Regions from separate parts of the Pseudovibrio sp. W74 genome, predicted to be linked through region 1. Evidence: predicted binding sites of a transcription regulator. Region 1 holds the regulator's gene; each other region holds the start of a gene.
What was found. Region 1 encodes PhoB, which activates phosphate uptake and scavenging genes when phosphate is short. Its sites were predicted from a motif close to TGTCATNNANCTGTCAT; they were not measured.
Positions count from the first base shown of each region.

Region 2: a site for PhoB is predicted at 1,673-1,689, ahead of PsW74_RS03835 (GNAT family N-acyltransferase). Genes of this name have one in related genera too.
Region 3: a site for PhoB is predicted at 2,209-2,225, ahead of PsW74_RS23330 (glycerophosphodiester phosphodiesterase family protein). Genes of this name have one in related genera too.

Region 1 covers NZ_LMCJ01000003.1:45,938-51,405, forward strand. The annotation lists partial or broken gene pstA (phosphate ABC transporter permease PstA) at 1-697, shown strand, start outside; gene pstB (phosphate ABC transporter ATP-binding protein PstB) at 750-1,553, shown strand; gene phoU (phosphate signaling complex protein PhoU) at 1,587-2,291, shown strand; gene phoB (phosphate regulon transcriptional regulator PhoB) at 2,365-3,060, shown strand; gene PsW74_RS02600 (GNAT family N-acetyltransferase) at 3,138-3,602, shown strand; gene PsW74_RS02605 (GcrA family cell cycle regulator) at 3,702-4,262, opposite strand; gene PsW74_RS02610 (aspartate aminotransferase family protein) at 5,066-5,468, shown strand, end outside.
Region 2 covers NZ_LMCJ01000004.1:144,936-150,403, reverse strand. The annotation lists gene PsW74_RS03840 (PBP1A family penicillin-binding protein) at 1-306, opposite strand, end outside; gene PsW74_RS03835 (GNAT family N-acyltransferase) at 602-1,444, opposite strand; gene PsW74_RS03830 (PAS domain-containing hybrid sensor histidine kinase/response regulator) at 1,805-4,039, opposite strand; gene PsW74_RS03825 (YifB family Mg chelatase-like AAA ATPase) at 4,107-5,468, opposite strand, start outside.
Region 3 covers NZ_LMCJ01000057.1:77,786-83,253, forward strand. The annotation lists gene mutY (A/G-specific adenine glycosylase) at 1-589, shown strand, start outside; gene PsW74_RS23325 (AMP nucleosidase) at 654-2,132, opposite strand; gene PsW74_RS23330 (glycerophosphodiester phosphodiesterase family protein) at 2,437-3,657, shown strand; gene PsW74_RS23335 (DUF3223 domain-containing protein) at 3,737-4,438, shown strand; gene PsW74_RS23340 (site-specific DNA-methyltransferase) at 4,810-5,468, shown strand, end outside.

The sequences.
Region 1 (5,468 bases):
AAGCCGTGAGCCGGAGATGGCAGGCATTTGGGGTGCAGCCGTTGGCTCCTTCTGGACCATGCTCGTCACACTGTCCCTCTCGTTCCCAATTGGTGTGTCTGCTGCGATCTATCTGGAAGAGTTCGCACCCAAAAACCGCTGGACCCACTTGATTGAGGTGAACATCAACAATCTGGCTGCGGTGCCGTCCATTGTGTTTGGCCTGCTTGGTCTGGCAGTGTTCCTCAACGTCTTTGGATTACCGCGATCGGCGCCGGTCGTCGGTGGTATGGTGCTGGCTCTCATGACCCTGCCAACCATCATCATCGCTTCCCGCGCAGCGCTTCAGGCCGTGCCTCCAAGCATCCGTGAAGCCGCGCTCGGCGTCGGGGCGTCCCGCTTGCAGGCTGTGTTCCATCATGTGCTGCCACTGGCAATGCCGGGCATCCTGACCGGAACCATCATCGGCATGGCGCAGGCCCTGGGTGAGACCGCACCGCTTCTCATGATCGGTATGGTGGCCTTCATCGTAGACATCCCGGCAAGTCCGGTTGATCCCTCTACTGTGCTGCCAGTGCAGATCTTCATGTGGGCAGACTTTCCGGAACCTGCCTTCCAGCAGAAAACCTCTGCCGCGATCATGGTGCTGCTCGGTTTCCTGATCTCGATGAATGCAATCGCAATCGTCCTTCGTAAACGTTTTGAGCGCCGCTGGTGATTTGAAAGGCAAGATCATGGCATTGGAAATGACCACAGACACCGAGAGTGCAATGGATACAACAATGAACGCCCCTCCAGCCGTTTCAGCTGAAGGCGAAACACTCAAGATGCGTGGCCGCGATGTAAAAGTGTTTTACGGCGACAAGCAGGCCCTTCATGGTGTCGATCTGGATGTCCGCAAAAATCAGGTGACCGCGCTGATCGGCCCGTCCGGTTGCGGCAAGTCCACCTTCCTGCGCTGTCTGAACCGCATGAACGACACCATCGACATCTGCCGCGTGCAAGGCGACATTCTCCTCGACAACGACGATGTCTACGACCCGCGCATTGATGTGGTGGAACTGCGGGCCCGTGTTGGCATGGTGTTCCAGAAGCCCAACCCGTTCCCAAAATCAATCTTTGAGAACGTGGCTTACGGCCCACGCATCCACGGTCTGGCACAAGGCAAGTCAGATCTGGAAGATATCGTCGCAAGTTCTCTGCAGCGTGCAGGTTTGTTTGAAGAAGTGAAAGACCGTCTGGACGAGCCGGGCACAGGCCTTTCCGGTGGTCAGCAGCAGCGCTTGTGCATCGCGCGCGCAATCGCTGTGTCTCCGGAAGTGATCCTGATGGATGAGCCGTGTTCTGCGCTCGACCCGATTGCCACCGCGAAAGTGGAAGAGCTGATGGACGAACTGCGCCAGAACTACACCATCGTCATCGTAACCCACTCCATGCAGCAGGCCGCACGTGTGTCCCAGCGCACCGCGTTCTTCCATCTGGGTAATCTGGTGGAAGAGGGGCTGACCAACGACATCTTCACCAACCCCAAAGACCAGCGCACGCAGGATTACATCACAGGCCGTTTTGGTTAAAAATAAAAGAGCGGTACTCTAAGGAGATATCCGATGAAAGATCATATTGTCTCTTCCTTCAATGAAGAGCTGAAAGAACTGGCCGGACGTGTCGTTGAAATGGGCGGACTGGCAGAAACCCTGGTTCACGACGCCGTCACAGCACTGCTGAGACAGGACCGCGAACTGGCAACCCGCACCATCGCCGCCGACCAGCGCCTGGACAACATGCAGGCCGAGCTGGAAGAGCTGTGCATCTCCGTGATCGCACGCCGTCAGCCAATGGCAAGCGATCTGCGCGACATCATCGCCGCCATGCGCATCTCCAACGATCTGGAGCGCGTCGGCGACATGGCCAAGAACATTGGCAAGCGGACGCTGGCCATTGAATCTGAATTCAACAACAAGCAGCTCGCTGTGGGTGTTGAGCACATGTCTGATCTGGCACTTGAACAGCTCAAAGCCGTTCTGGATGCCTACACCTCTGGCGATCTTGAGGTTGTCCAGCGCGTACATGTTCGCGATGACGAAGTGGATGCGCTTTATACAAGCCTGTTCCGTCAGCTGCTCACCTACATGATGGAAGACCCGCGTTCCATCACCATGTGCGCGCACTTGTTGTTCTGCGCAAAGAATATTGAGCGCATCGGTGATCATGCAACCAATATTGCAGAAAACATCTACTACATGATCTCCGGAAGCCACCTTCCAACAGATCGTCCAAAGACGGACGAGCTGGCGCAGAGCACAACCGTGTAGAGTGTGTTCACTTATAACGAGCAGAACACACGCAATTGCTTTATAAGAGAAGGTGCAAAGAGAGCACTTTAATATGCCTAAGATACTGATTGTAGAAGACGAAGAACCGCTAAGCCTGCTGCTGCGCTATAACCTTGAAGCAGAGGGCTACACTGTTGACGTGTGCGCAAGAGGAGATGAGGCGGAAGTCCTGCTGCAGGAAAGCCAGCCGGACCTGCTGCTGCTGGATTGGATGCTTCCGGGCCTCTCTGGCATCGAGCTCTGCCGTCGTTTGCGGGCACGCTCAGAAACCGAGCGCATGCCGATTATCATGCTCACAGCGCGCGGCGAAGAATCCGAGCGCATCCGCGGTCTGGCAACCGGGGCCGATGATTACGTCGTTAAACCGTTCTCCGTTCCGGAACTTATGGCCCGTGTTCGTGCGATCTTCCGCCGTGCATTGCCAGAAGTTGTCTCCACAATGCTCAAATCTGGCGACATCGAGCTCGACCGCGAAACCCACCGCGTGCGCAGAACAGGTCGCGAAATCCACCTCGGCCCCACGGAATATCGCCTGCTGGAGTTCCTCATGAGCGCACCGGGCCGCGTTTACTCCCGTGAACAGCTGCTGGATGGTGTCTGGGGCCATGATGTCTACGTAGATGAGCGCACCGTGGACGTCCACGTAGGCCGCCTGCGCAAAGCCATCAACAAAGGCCGCATGAAAGACCCGATCCGCACCGTTCGCGGCGCCGGATACGCTTTCAACGACCAGTTCGCTGTTGGGTAATTGATCTCTGCTATATGCGCATTGTGAAACTGCATCTCCCTTCCAGAGGTGCAGACCAAAAACAATGCGGATAACAAATGATAATCAAGACGGTTGATCGAGCGACCGCTCATATCTACGACAATCTCTGTCAGGCCTATGAGGCAGAGTTCTCACCTCTCACACACAAACATCCAAACGCGGATGGTTTGTTTGGCAAAGACACGCTCCTTGAAGGCAACATCACCGGCTATCTGGCTCTAAATGATGATATCCCCGCCGGGTTAGCTGCAATCAGGCGGCAAGATCATCACGACTTTGAAGTCTGCGAGTTTTATGTGGTGCCAGTGTTCCGCAGGGATAAACTGGGACAGCGTTTTGCGGCTGCGTTGTTTGATCAAATGCCCGGTAACTGGCAGATAAAGCAGATTGAAGGCGCTGATCAGGCCATTGCCTTTTGGCGTTCCGTTATCAGCACCTACACCTCAGGTCAGTTTTTGGAAGAAAACTATACGGACCCATACTGGGGCGCCGTCACCCGCCAAACTTTTAAAACACACTAGTTCTCAGGCCAGAGCGACAAGCGCCAGATCAGAACGGCACCAAAAACAGCAAAAAGCCGGGCTTTGGACCCGGCTCAATACGTTGCTTTTCAGCTCAGATTAGCTTGCGCGGCGGTTGCGGCGGTCGCTGACGGGCTGATAGGCAATGCTGCGGTGATGCGCACAATAAGGTGTGCCTGCATCTGACTGGCGCCCACAGAAATAGAAGTCATCAGAACTCGGATCACCAATCGGCCACTTACAGGTGCGCTCATTCAATGTCAGGATGGAGGCGCGCTCTGAAACCGGAATAAAGAGATCGGAGGTTGGGACTGGAGAAATTTCTGGTTGGATAGCTTCAATCGGTTCAACTTTAAGGGCGTTGGCACCGGCTATCGTTGGCTGAATTTGTCGGGGACTTGGGGAAGGCGCAACAGCTGCAATCGCTTCAGCCACTGTTGGTTTGGTTGAGGTGACGACCCTTGCCGCTGGGGCAGGTGCCTTTCTCGTTTTGGTTGCACCACCTCCCGATTTGGCGCGACCTGAAAGACCAAGGCGATGAACCTTACCAATCACCGCATTACGGGTTACATTGCCAAGTTCCCCCGCGATTTGACTGGCGCTTAACCCGTCTGCCCAAAGTTTGGTTAGTAACTCTACACGTTCTGCTGTCCAGCTCATTAAAGGGCCCCGTCTTCCTTCAGTGGCGCGCAAAACAGCATTCGCTCAGTTCGGACGCATCCGAAAGTGCCGCTTACCTGAGCGTGTGTGCTTGCAGCGTTCAGTAACTACGAGATGGTGTATAACTCTTATCACACAGTACTATATGGGCGTTGATACGAGCAATAACCTCAAAGAATTGAGGTGGGGAAGACTCTGGTTTTCCCCAGAATTGCCGTACTACTACTTACCTATAACAGCCTTCTTGTGGTGGGAGAAGATTATCAATCTAAAGAATAGGAGCTGTTTGTTAAACCAAGTTCCACCGCATTCTTTCCAACACAAAGTAAGAGCTGATAGCGTTACCCCGTTGATATTTAATACATATATTTACCACTGAAAAACAACTAGTAAAAAACACTAGTAAACTACAAATTGCATAACACAAGAACTAAGCGCATTCCTCTCTCATATGCCGTAGTACACGCTAGAGGTGTATTGAATAAACCTTAAGAACCGTGGAAAAAAACTGGTCATAGAGCATGGGATTTAATCTCTACTCTATCCTCTAAAAATGCCACAATACATGCTTCTTCCGGTAGTAGCCTGTTTAAGCTGCACCAGAGGGAGAGACACAAGGCTGGCAGCCAATTCCTGAACGGGAGTAAGGTATTGCTGGCAATACGTGTTATTGACTGCCCTGAGGGAACGCGGTTTATATGTCGCTTCTCTTAGTTTTAAAACGCCACACGGCGTTTTTTTGTTTTTGTAGCAACCAGGACTTTTGAGCATATCGAGAAAGCTCAATCCATGAGGAGTAAGAAATGACGACTTCGTCGCTAATGCAGACTTATGCACGCTCAGACCTCGCGTTCGAGCGTGGGGAAGGTGTCTGGCTGATTGCGGCTGATGGTCGACGATACATGGATTGTGCCTCGGGTATTGCCGTCTCCGGCTTGGGTCATGCACACCCAAAGCTCGTTGAGGCGCTGAAGTCTCAGGCTGAAAAGCTGTGGCACGTCACCAATCTCTATACAATTCCAGAGGGTGAGAAGCTTGCAAAGCTGCTGACAGACAACACCTTTGCTGATGTTGTGTTCTTCACCAACTCCGGGACGGAAGCAACCGAAGGGGCCATGAAGGCCGCACGGCGCTATCACTTTGCCAAGGGCAATCTGGAAAAGAACCGCATTATCACCTTTGAAAACGCGTTCCACGGCAGAACCA
Region 2 (5,468 bases), on a different contig from region 1:
TGGCGCTCCTTGCGCAGGTCTGGCACGTTGAGGTGCAGGTTTTCTGGCCTGTGCCGTTGGGTTTTGCGGTGAAGAGCGTTGCCCTGATGATGATTGCTTGCTTGGAGCGTTGGTTTTGCTCGGGCGGCGAATATAATCTTCCACCTCGTCCGGACGCAATGCGACGCCTTGTAAGCGTGGGCGTTGAGGTTGTGCTGGGCGTTTAAGACGCTGTCCCTCAGGGTGTTGAGGCGGCCTGCCGGAAGGGCGTTGCCCGGGGCGCACTGGCCTCCGTTTTTTGCCATTTCCATTTTGGCCTGTCGCCATAACTTTAAAACACCCCAGTACCAATCACTCAAATTTTGGGCAAATATTGCCATTAAAGATTGAGCAAGCCTGAACAAACTCAGGCTACTGACCGCTTGGGAGGGAGGTCGCAACCTGGATACAAAACACGAACGATTTTAGGGAAACACGCTTAATTGAGCGTTAAGCTATTGAGGTGAATTGCGCGGAGTTGGCCGGGAAATGCCACAAATATGAAGAGATGTTAGCGCTTCTACGCAAATAAAAAAGGGCGGAAACCCGCCCTCTCCATTTTGAGATACTAGTAGCTCTGTGATCAGCTGGAATACCGGCTGGCATCTTGACCATAGTAGTTCACATAGCGTGAGTTCAGCTTGGACACTGGCATGATGATCAAAACATCAGTGGTACCGAACTGGTGATCAACAACTGCTCCGTTACCGATATAGGCGCCAAGGCGTAGATATCCTTTAATCAGCGGTGGTAGAGAACGTAGCGCAGCGCGTTGATCCACCTGATCTTTCGCAATGCGGTTCATTTCTACATACTGGTCCGGCAGTGCTGATACATGCCATTCTTCTGGCGCACTAGCAAAATGATGCAGGAAGGAAAGCTGCTCAGCAAGAAGATCAGGATCAGTACCTTCGATAGAGGCACAGCCAATCATAACATCTACATTATTCGTCAGCACATAAGACCAGATGCCATGCCATAGCAATTCTACGGTCTTCTTGGTGCGATAAGGTTTCAAAACACAAGAACGACCGAGTTCCATGAAATTCAGATCACTGTGACGATCCAGAATCCCTTGAATATCAAACTCGCCTGCTGTGTAGAAACCGCCATTGAGCTGTGCAAGTTCCTGACGGAGCAATCGGTAAGTGCCTACGATCTGCGGCTTGAGTTTGGAAAATGGTTTGTTGCGAACCTGACTGTTGTGATCAACGACCAATAGATGATCACAAATCTCGTCATAACTGTCGCGATCAAGACGCGATAACTGAGTTTGTGCATCTGCAATAGCGGACATCTCTTCGTAAAACACTTCGTAGCGTAAACGCTGAGATTGCTTGAGTTCTTTGGCTCCGTTGGAAAGACGAACCTCGAGTGGGCCGACCTTACCGAGGCTTTGTCCTGCCTCCGGTATTTTTCCAAGCATTGCCTGAGGGATCCACCGCGGCGCAGGTCGCCCTGACAGCTTACTCGGTGTGAACTTTTTTAGGACTTTCATCGGGGAAATATGTCCAGATCCAGCCATACTATTATTATCTCATATTGCTTAGGTGCTTAAGAAACATTGCAATAATGAGAACGCCTTTCTGAATTTGCACCAATTGAGTCACCCATGTCAATTTTGGGTAGTCAATCTGTGATATAAGCCCATTTTAGGACAGTTGAGTGACACAACACCAACATTTACCCGCGTAACGACGCTCACATTTGCTAAACAATGCTGCGGTCGCGGTTAATCTGAGTATAACAACCGCCTCGTGATATTGAACAGGCTAAATATACCGAGCTATCCCTTAGCATAGCGTTTTAAAACAGCCTCAAGATCCTGCTTTTTTAGGGGTTTGCTTAAAAAACCGTCTGCTCCGGCCTTAATAGCCTCTTCTTTTGCCTCCGGCATAACATCTGCTGAAACAACATAAATTGGCACTTGCGACGCAGATTTGTCTTCCCTGCCTCTAATTTTGGAGATGGCTTCAAGTCCATCCAGACCGGGCATGTGCAGATCCATAAGCACAATATCAAACGTGCCGCTGGCACAGAGCGAAACAGCCTTATGCCCATCCTCCGCAAGCTCCGATCTGTGGCCCAGTTTGTCCAGTAGTGCTTGAACCAGCATCCAGTTAATTGGATTATCTTCGGCCACTAATACATTGAGATTTGTGTTTTGGCCTTGCTGTATAGGCGCCACCTCTTTTTCTATTACATCGTTATCTACCGCGTCAGTCTGCAGCAAACCGGGGGAGAGTACCCGAAGCAGTGAGCTGCGACGAACAGGACGGGTCAAGTAACCAGAAAACTCCCCGGTCTTGATATCTGCAATCCGCGCCCGCTCCTGTGGTTTAATGAGGACAAAGATCTCTGGCGCACTCTCAGATTGCTGCCCATAGAATTTGCGAATGCGTCCCACAAATTCTTCACCAACAAGCAAACGGTCAAAAGGTGGCGTTAGAGGCAATTCTTCGAGCTCGTCTACTTCCAGAACCTTGGTGTGAATGAACCCGCTGGTGTTGAGCGTTTTATGGACAAGGCTGGCTTCAATCTGATTGCTGGTTACGATCGCGATGCGATCTTCATGACTTTCGGCAGGGTCTGCAGAAATCTCATCAACAGGCATCTCAAGAAGGAAGGTGGAGCCGCAACCCAACTGACTCTGAACGGTGAGTGAACTTCCCATTAGCTCAGCCAGCCGTTTGGAAATTGCCAGACCCAGGCCAGCTCCATCGAACTTGCGATCGCGGCCATACTCACCCTGTTCAAATTCCCGGAAGATGCGAGCTGCAGTGATTTCATCCATGCCAGGGCCAGTATCTTTAATGGCGAACTCTAGCAAATGATGGCCTGTGGTATCAGTAGCGACTTTCAGGACTAATGAAACACCGCCCTCTTCTGTAAATTTGATCGCGTTTCCAACCAGATTGTATAGGATTTGCTGTAATCGTGCAGGGTCGCTCTGAATGGTATCTGGAACGGATGGACTGATAAATGAACCAATCTGCAACCCCTTTGCATGAGCTTTGGGAGAGAGCAACTCCACAACGCGCTCCACTAGCGGAGTAAGCTCAACACTGCCAGATTCCAATTCCAGCTTACCCGCTTCGATCTTGGAGTAATCAAGAACCTCATCAATAAGCATTAAAAGTGTGGAGCCTGAAGTTCTGATCGCATTAATATAGTTTTGCTGCTCTGCAGTGGTTGTCGTGTCATCCAACAAATCTGCCATGCCCAAGACGCCGTTTAAGGGCGTACGAATTTCGTGACTGACCATCGCAAGAAAACGAGATTTTGCCTCACTAGCATTTGCTGCATGGTCGCGGTCTTCGCGTAGCTTTTGTTCAGCTTGTCGCCTGTCTGTGACATCCGTCAGGATCCACTGAATGATCGGAGCACCGCCGCTGCCATCGCGAATACTCAGGCGCAGGAGTGAATACCAGCGAGTGCCGTGTTTTGTGCGCAAAGCAACGTCTTCGGTTGCTCCAGCAGCCCCTTCCTCAAGGTCGGGTGTGAAGTCTTCAGCATAGGGCAGATGAATAGCCCGCCCGACTTCAACACCAAATCCAGTCGGAAAATTGCGTTTGCCTGCATCATTCACGGAAAGCACCAGGCCTTCGCTGTCACAACGGATCACGATAGCGCCCAGCGCATCCAGAATAGAGCGGTGCCGATCATCTGCTTCGCGCAGTTGCCAGTCAGCATCACTGGCTAATTCGGATGGATCTTCAAGTTGTTCAACTTCACTGCGGATCTGAGCTGTTTTCCAGCTTTGTGCGATAACATCACTTGCCGGAAATCGGCGAAACAACACGGCGCCAGCTCCAAAGGCAAGCAATACAACATAGAGGCTTTGTGCAGATCGCCAATCAGTCAGCAGCAGCGCAATCAGCAAGCATATAACGCCCACGAAAATGGAGAGGCTCTTTAGAACAAAGGAGGATTTCTCGGTGATTTCGCTTTGCTTAATCAGAGACACGCGGGCCTGAGTAACAACATGGGTGCTCTCCTCAGTTTTTAGTCTCCGTTTCAACACTGCTTTTGCTCCACCCGAACTATTTCGGTAAATCAGTAAAATTCAATTGGTAGGATATAACAGATTACGCGGCGGCCAAATAGGCGGAAGAGCGCTTGAAGCTCAGGGCCTCGGCCAGGTGAATACGCTGAACGGAATCTGACCCGTCCATATCTGCAATTGTCCGCGATAGTTTCAGAACCCGATGGTAGCCACGTGCAGAAAGACCAAACTGTATGGATGCCTGTTCAATCAACTCCTTACTGCCCTGATCCAGCGCAACAATTTGCTCAATGGTCCGCGCGCTGGCATGTGCATTGACGGTGATGTCTAGTCCAAGGGAGACATAACGGGCTTGCTGAATTGTACGAGCACGTGCCACACGTTGAGCAACCACTTCCGAGCTCTCTGAAGTGTGCGGGCTGATCAGGTCTCTTGCAGAAACTGCGGGAACATGAAGTTGCAGATCCATCCGATCAAGAAACGGCCCGGAAACTCGCGACTGATAAGAACTGGCGCATTTATCGCCTCGCCTGCAAGTGTGCCCCGGTTCTCCTGCATAACCGCAACGGCAAGGGTTCATCGCGGCAACCACTTGCACCATAGATGGGTAGCTCACACGATAATTGGCACGAACAATCGTCGCCACACCGTTCTCAATAGGCTGTCTCAAGCTGTCCAGAACGGAACTATCGAACTCTGGCAGTTCATCCAAAAAAAGTACACCATTGTGAGCCATGGACACTTCGCCGGGTCTGGCTTTTATGCCACCGCCAACCAGTGAGGCCATGGAGGCAGAGTGATGCGGTGCCCGGAAGGGACGTTGATTGCTCAAGGCACCATCTTCCAGCTCACCTGATATGGAAGCGATCATGGAAACTTCCAGCAGTTCGCGCGCTGATAGTGGCGGTAAAAGAGCAGGTAACCTGCTCGCGAGTAAGGTCTTTCCAGAGCCTGGAGGGCCAATCATCATCAGGTTATGAGAGCCAGCCGCTGCAATCTCCAGTGCTCGCTTCGCTGTTTCTTGCCCTCGAATATCGGCAAGGTCTAATGAACTAGCAGCTTGTGGAGAGCTACGCGGTTTTGGGGCAGAAAGAGTAATGTCACCTTTCAAGGCGCGGTAGAGCTGAACCAGTGATCCCGCAGCCATAATTTTCAGGTTCTCATCCGCCCATGCCGCTTCAGAGCCGCAACTTGCTGGACAAATCAAACCTTTCCCGTTTGCAACAGCAGCGATTGCAGCTGGAAGGGCTCCGTTCACGTGCGAAATGCTGCCATCTAGTGAGAGCTCACCCAGAACGAGGAAGCCTTCGACAGCTTCCGCAGGCAGTGCCCCCATCGCCACTAAGAGGCCAAGCGCAATCGGAAGGTCATAATGAGATCCTTCCTTAGGTAGGTCAGCCGGAGCCAGATTAACCGTCACACGTTTGGCTGGTAGCGCGAGGCC
Region 3 (5,468 bases), on a different contig from region 1:
ATTGCTGACAGAGCTCCCTGCCCTCAAAGCTGAAGTGAAGCCGTTGATGGCTGAAGTGACGCCGCATGACCGACCCGGTGACTTTGCGCAGGCCATCATGGACCTTGGTGCCACGATCTGCACGCCGAAGTCTCCGGCCTGTGGCATCTGCCCGTGGATGGATGTTTGTGAGGGTCGCAGGCAAGGCATTGCGGACACGCTGCCACGCAAAGCCCCCAAGAAGGTGAAACCGACACGACGCGGTATGGCCTTTCTGCTCAGCGATGCACGTGGCCGCATTCTTTTGCGCAAACGCAAAGATAAAGGACTGCTTGCTGGCATGAGTGAGCCCATCACCACGCATTGGGCAGATAATGCAGCGATGGAAGACCTCTCACATGCTCCGATCACTGCGGACTGGGTGCGTACGCCGAAGGATGTGAAGCACACTTTCACGCATTTCCATCTGGAAATGAGCGTCTGGCAGGCACAGGCACCAGCGCATTATGATGAACCTGACGGCTATTGGTGGTCAGCACCAGATGAGCTTGAGGGAGAAGCCCTGCCAACAGTGATGATGAAAGCGCTGAAGGCCGGTGGCGTGATTTAAGTGCGCAGCAAAAAGCCGGGTCTGGAGCCCGGCTTTTCTTGTTTCTACAAATGCTGATCAGTGCTTATTGGAATGCGGTTTCCATGAAGCTGCGGAGTTTGCGAGAGTGGAGCCGTTCCAACGGCATTTCCCTCAGGACCTCCATGGTCTTCACACCAATTTCCAGATGCTGGTTCACTTGCGTCCGGTAGAAGTCTGTCGCCATGCCGGGCAGCTTCAATTCCCCATGCAGCGGCTTGTCTGATACGCAGAGCAAGGTTCCATAAGGAACGCGGAAGCGGAAACCGTTGGCAGCGATGGTTGCAGATTCCATATCCAGCGCGATCGCACGGGACTGGGAGAAACGCTGCACCGGCTCGCGGTGGTCGCGCAGTTCCCAGTTGCGGTTATCGATGGAGGCTACGGTTCCTGTGCGCATCACACGCTTCAGGTCATAGCCGCTGTAACCGGTGGTCTTTTCAACGGCATCTTCCAGCGCGACCTGCACTTCTGCCAGTGGCGGGATTGGAACCCATGTTGGCAGGTCAGCATCCAGCACCTTGTCTTCACGCACATAACCATGAGCCAGTACGTAATCACCGAGCTGCTGGCTGCTTCTGAGCCCAGCGCAGTGGCCGAGCATCAACCAGGCATGTGGGCGAAGCACTGCAATGTGGTCGGTGATGGTTTTTGCATTGGACGGGCCAACACCGATGTTCACCATGGTGATACCGGAGTTATCTTCTCGCAGCAGGTGATAGGCTGGCATTTGTGGCAGGCGCAGCGGGGCCACACCTTCGCGCGGCTCTTTATCACCTGCATAGGTGATGAGATTGCCCGGCTCGACAAAGGCCACATATCCGCTCTCCGGATCATTGATCAGCTCTTTTGCCATCTGCGCAAAGCCATCAATGTAGAACTGATAGTTTGTGAAGAGCACGAAGTTCTGGAAATAGCGCGGCGCGGTTGCGGTGTAGTGCTGTAAGCGATGCAGGGAATAATCCACGCGCGGAGCCGTAAACGGCGCCAGCGGCTCAAAGCCATCTTTTGAACGGTAGGTGCCATTGGAGATGGCATCATCCATGACGGCAAGATCCGGCACATCAAACACATCACGCAGCGGGCGCTCTTCGCTGGATGGCAAAGCGCCTTCCACGTGTGCACCATCATAAAAGGCAAAGTGCAGCGGGATCGGCTGATCACTTTCAGCGATCACCACTTCAAGACCGTGGTTTTTGATCAGGAGATCAATCTGATGTTCCAGGTAGTTCTTAAACAGATCTGGCCGGGTGACTGTGGTCTTATATTTGCCAGGCCTTGCCACAAAGCCATAGGACAGGCGCGTATCAACGCGGATGTGGCTGGATACTTCAAATCGCAGTTCCGGGTAAAATGCTCTGACCCTGGTTTCCGACATGCTGCCCTGTGCAGCCTCTTTAAAATTCTCACGTAGAAAGTCAGTCGCCCGATCAAACAGATAGATCAGGTGCGCAACAGCTTCACTGGCATCTTTAAAGGATTGTGGGGGAATTGTCTCAGGCGTACGGATGGAACGGCTTTCCATCACAACGTCGCTATCGGATATAGTCGACACGTTCAGTTTCTCCTCTTTCGTGTCACTATATATCTGAGGGATGTTTACGACAGGGTCAAGACAAACTGCGGACAAATATGGTTTATTTTTTAGTGAGTGAGGATATTTTCACGCAGCGTCAGATTCAGCTCTGCACACAGAATTGAGATTCATAGCTACATATTTACCCTTATCTCCTTCAGTTTATTCTGTAAAACTATCCCGAAAATTGCATGGGCGAGTTCTAGAGGCACTTTGCGGGACTACGCTTCAGATGATCGGGAGGGATCTTTTTATGCACTTTGTTCGTACTGCTGCGCTTGGTTTGGTGGCTGGCACCTGCCTTACTGTGAGCGCACAAGCTGCCCAGTTGGGGCCGCGGCCTGCTTTTCTCGTTGAGCAGATGCAAGAGAGCCCGTTGAAGGATAAGTTGCGCGCCTGTATCGGCAATCCTGCAAAGGCTTCCAGTTTCACGATCGGGCACCGTGGGGCACCGCTGCAGTTTCCTGAGCATACGTTAGAGTCTTATCAAGCCGCGGCTGTGATGGGTGCGGGGGTGCAGGAATGCGATGTTACCTTCACCAAGGACAAAGAGCTGGTCTGCCGTCATTCTCAAAATGATCTGGCGACAACGACAGATATCCTCGCGACTGATCTGGCCAGCACGTGTGTTGCTCCGTTTACTGCTGCTACCAATGACGAGAAGGCAGCGGCGGAGTGCAGAACCTCTGAGATCACATTGGCGGAGTTCCAAGGTCTCACCGGCAAGATGGACGCCTCTAATCCAGCTGCAACAACGGTTGAGGACTTCCTGAAAGGCACAGCTGACTGGCGCACAGACCTTTATGCGGCAGCTGGTGCTGGTGGCACTTTGATGACCCATGCTCAGTCCATTGAGCTCTTCAAAGAACAGGGCGTTAAGTTTACGCCGGAGTTGAAGCGCCCAAGTGTGAAAATGCCATTTGATGGGTTCACTCAGGAAGATTTCGCTCAGAAGCTGATTGATGAATATAAAGCAGCTGGTGTTCCGGCCTCTGACGTTTATCCTCAGTCCTTCTTTTTGGATGATGTGCTGTACTGGATCAAGAATGAGCCTGAGTTTGGCAAGCAGGCCGTGTTCCTTGATGGACGCTTCCGTATGCAGGGCTTTGACACATCCGATCCAACCAGCTTCAAGCCGTCCATGGCTGAGCTGAAAGAGATGGGCGTGAACTATATCTCCCCGCCTCTTTGGATGCTTGTCACTCTGGATAACGGGAAGATCGTGCCATCTGCTTATGCAAAGGCTGCGAATGAGGCTGGCATCAAGATCTTCACCTGGACGCTGGAGCGCTCCGGCCTGCTCTCTCACAACAAAGGCGGCTGGTATTACCGCAGCATCAATGATGCGATCACCAGCGAAGGCAGCGTTTATGAGCTGCTGGATGTGCTGGCACAGGACGTGAAGGTGAGCGGTGTGTTTTCTGACTGGCCAGCGACCGTCACGTTCTACGCCAATTGCATGGGGATTGAGTAGCTGCAAAAAAGGCGGGTGCAACTATCAAGTTGCGCCCATCTAAGTCAGCAATGGACAGCATTTAGCAATTGGCAGGTTTATGGGCATAAGTGAACAGGTCAAGCTTGGCAGCTTGTGGTTTACCAGCAAGAGTAAAGCAGTAGCCTACATACGTGAAATCAAGGACGATCATTTACCTGGAGACTTCTTGTCTGGGCAAGCTGAAATTGCTGTTCTCGATGCATTGCAACGCCATCCAAGCTGTTCAGAAAAAGTTGGCCTCGGTGTTCGGCGTATCGGATTATACAGTAATGGCTCAACTCGGTCAGGGCATGGATTTGGTGTCGAGCGAGTAGATGGATCCGTCGCACGTTTTAGCTATAAAGTTTGCTTCGAGGCGCAAAGACGTAGCCACCCAGATAGAGTTTCAGAAGCTTTTCGTCAGGCGGTTCGACCATACATTTTAAGATGGCGCGACAATACCTTCAACAAACATGGCGGACAGATAATATGTCCGGTTACACACTCTACCATCAAACAGTTCAAATGCCACGTAGATCACTTATCGCCAACTTTTACCGATCTAGTTGCTGAGTTTCTACACCTCGAGAACGTTGATGCGGACTGCATTTCTGTCGAAATATCGCATGGTGAGCAGGTTGAGGCTGTATTTTCTGACAATGATTTTCGCCAGCGATGGATAGGCTTTCACAACAAAAACGCAAAACTGCGCATCGTATCGATTGAAGGCCATAGGATGCATCATGGACATAACAGCATTAATAAAATTTACGAGACATAAAGCAGCCACCTAAGTTCATACTTTTTCGCTGCCACACTCGTTAACCGATTTGCCCGCTGTCCCCGCAGTGCGTTTACCTTGTTCTTTTTAGCCAGCAAAAAAGCTTGACTCTCAAAAAAATATTTAGGGTCTCTATTTTCGCCATTTTAACTCCTCATAAACCTCTACCCCAAGGGAATCCGCGGTCGAATATTAATGGGAGTTAACTTCGAGACGAATATTCGAATCTGTAAATAAAGCGTTGATTCTAAAAGAATAAAAGATATCCACTATTAACCTCTGGTTTACCATAGTGGGTAACCATAGCACTCATGAATTGCGTGAGGTGTTGCGTCGCAATGAGAGTACAGCGTAAAGAAGGGGTGTCCTTGATGGCACCCCACATTTCCACCAAGCCAGACTGGCTTGATACAATTATTAAGGGCGACTGTGTTGAGGCTTTGAACAAGCTTCCAGACAACAGCGTGGATGTGGTTTTCGCCGATCCCCCTTATAACCTACAGCTGGGCGGAGATCTGCACAGACCTGATCACTCAAAGGTAGATGCCTGCGATGATCACTGGGATCAGTTCTCCAGCTTTAAAGCTTATGATGAGTTCACTCGTGCTTGGCTGCAGGCGGTTCGCCGCGTGTTGAAGCCAAACGGGTCCATCTGGGTTATTGGCTCTTATCACAACATTTTTCGCGTTGGTGCGGTGATGCAGGACCTTGGGTTCTGGATCAACAATGATGTGGTTTGGCTGAAAACAAACCCGATGCCGAACTTCCGTGGCAAACGTTTTACTAATGCTCATGAGACGCTCATCTGGGCCTGCCCTTCACAAGAGAGCAAGCCGACCTTTAACTACGATGCGATGAAGACGTTTAACGACGATCTTCAGATGCGGTCTGACTGGGTGCTGCCTATCTGCACTGGTCACGAACGCCTGAAGGACGACAACGGCGACAAAGTGCATCCAACTCAGAAGCCGGAGAGCCTGCTTTACCGCGTGCTGCTCTCCACTTCAAACCAGGGCGATGTGATCCTTGA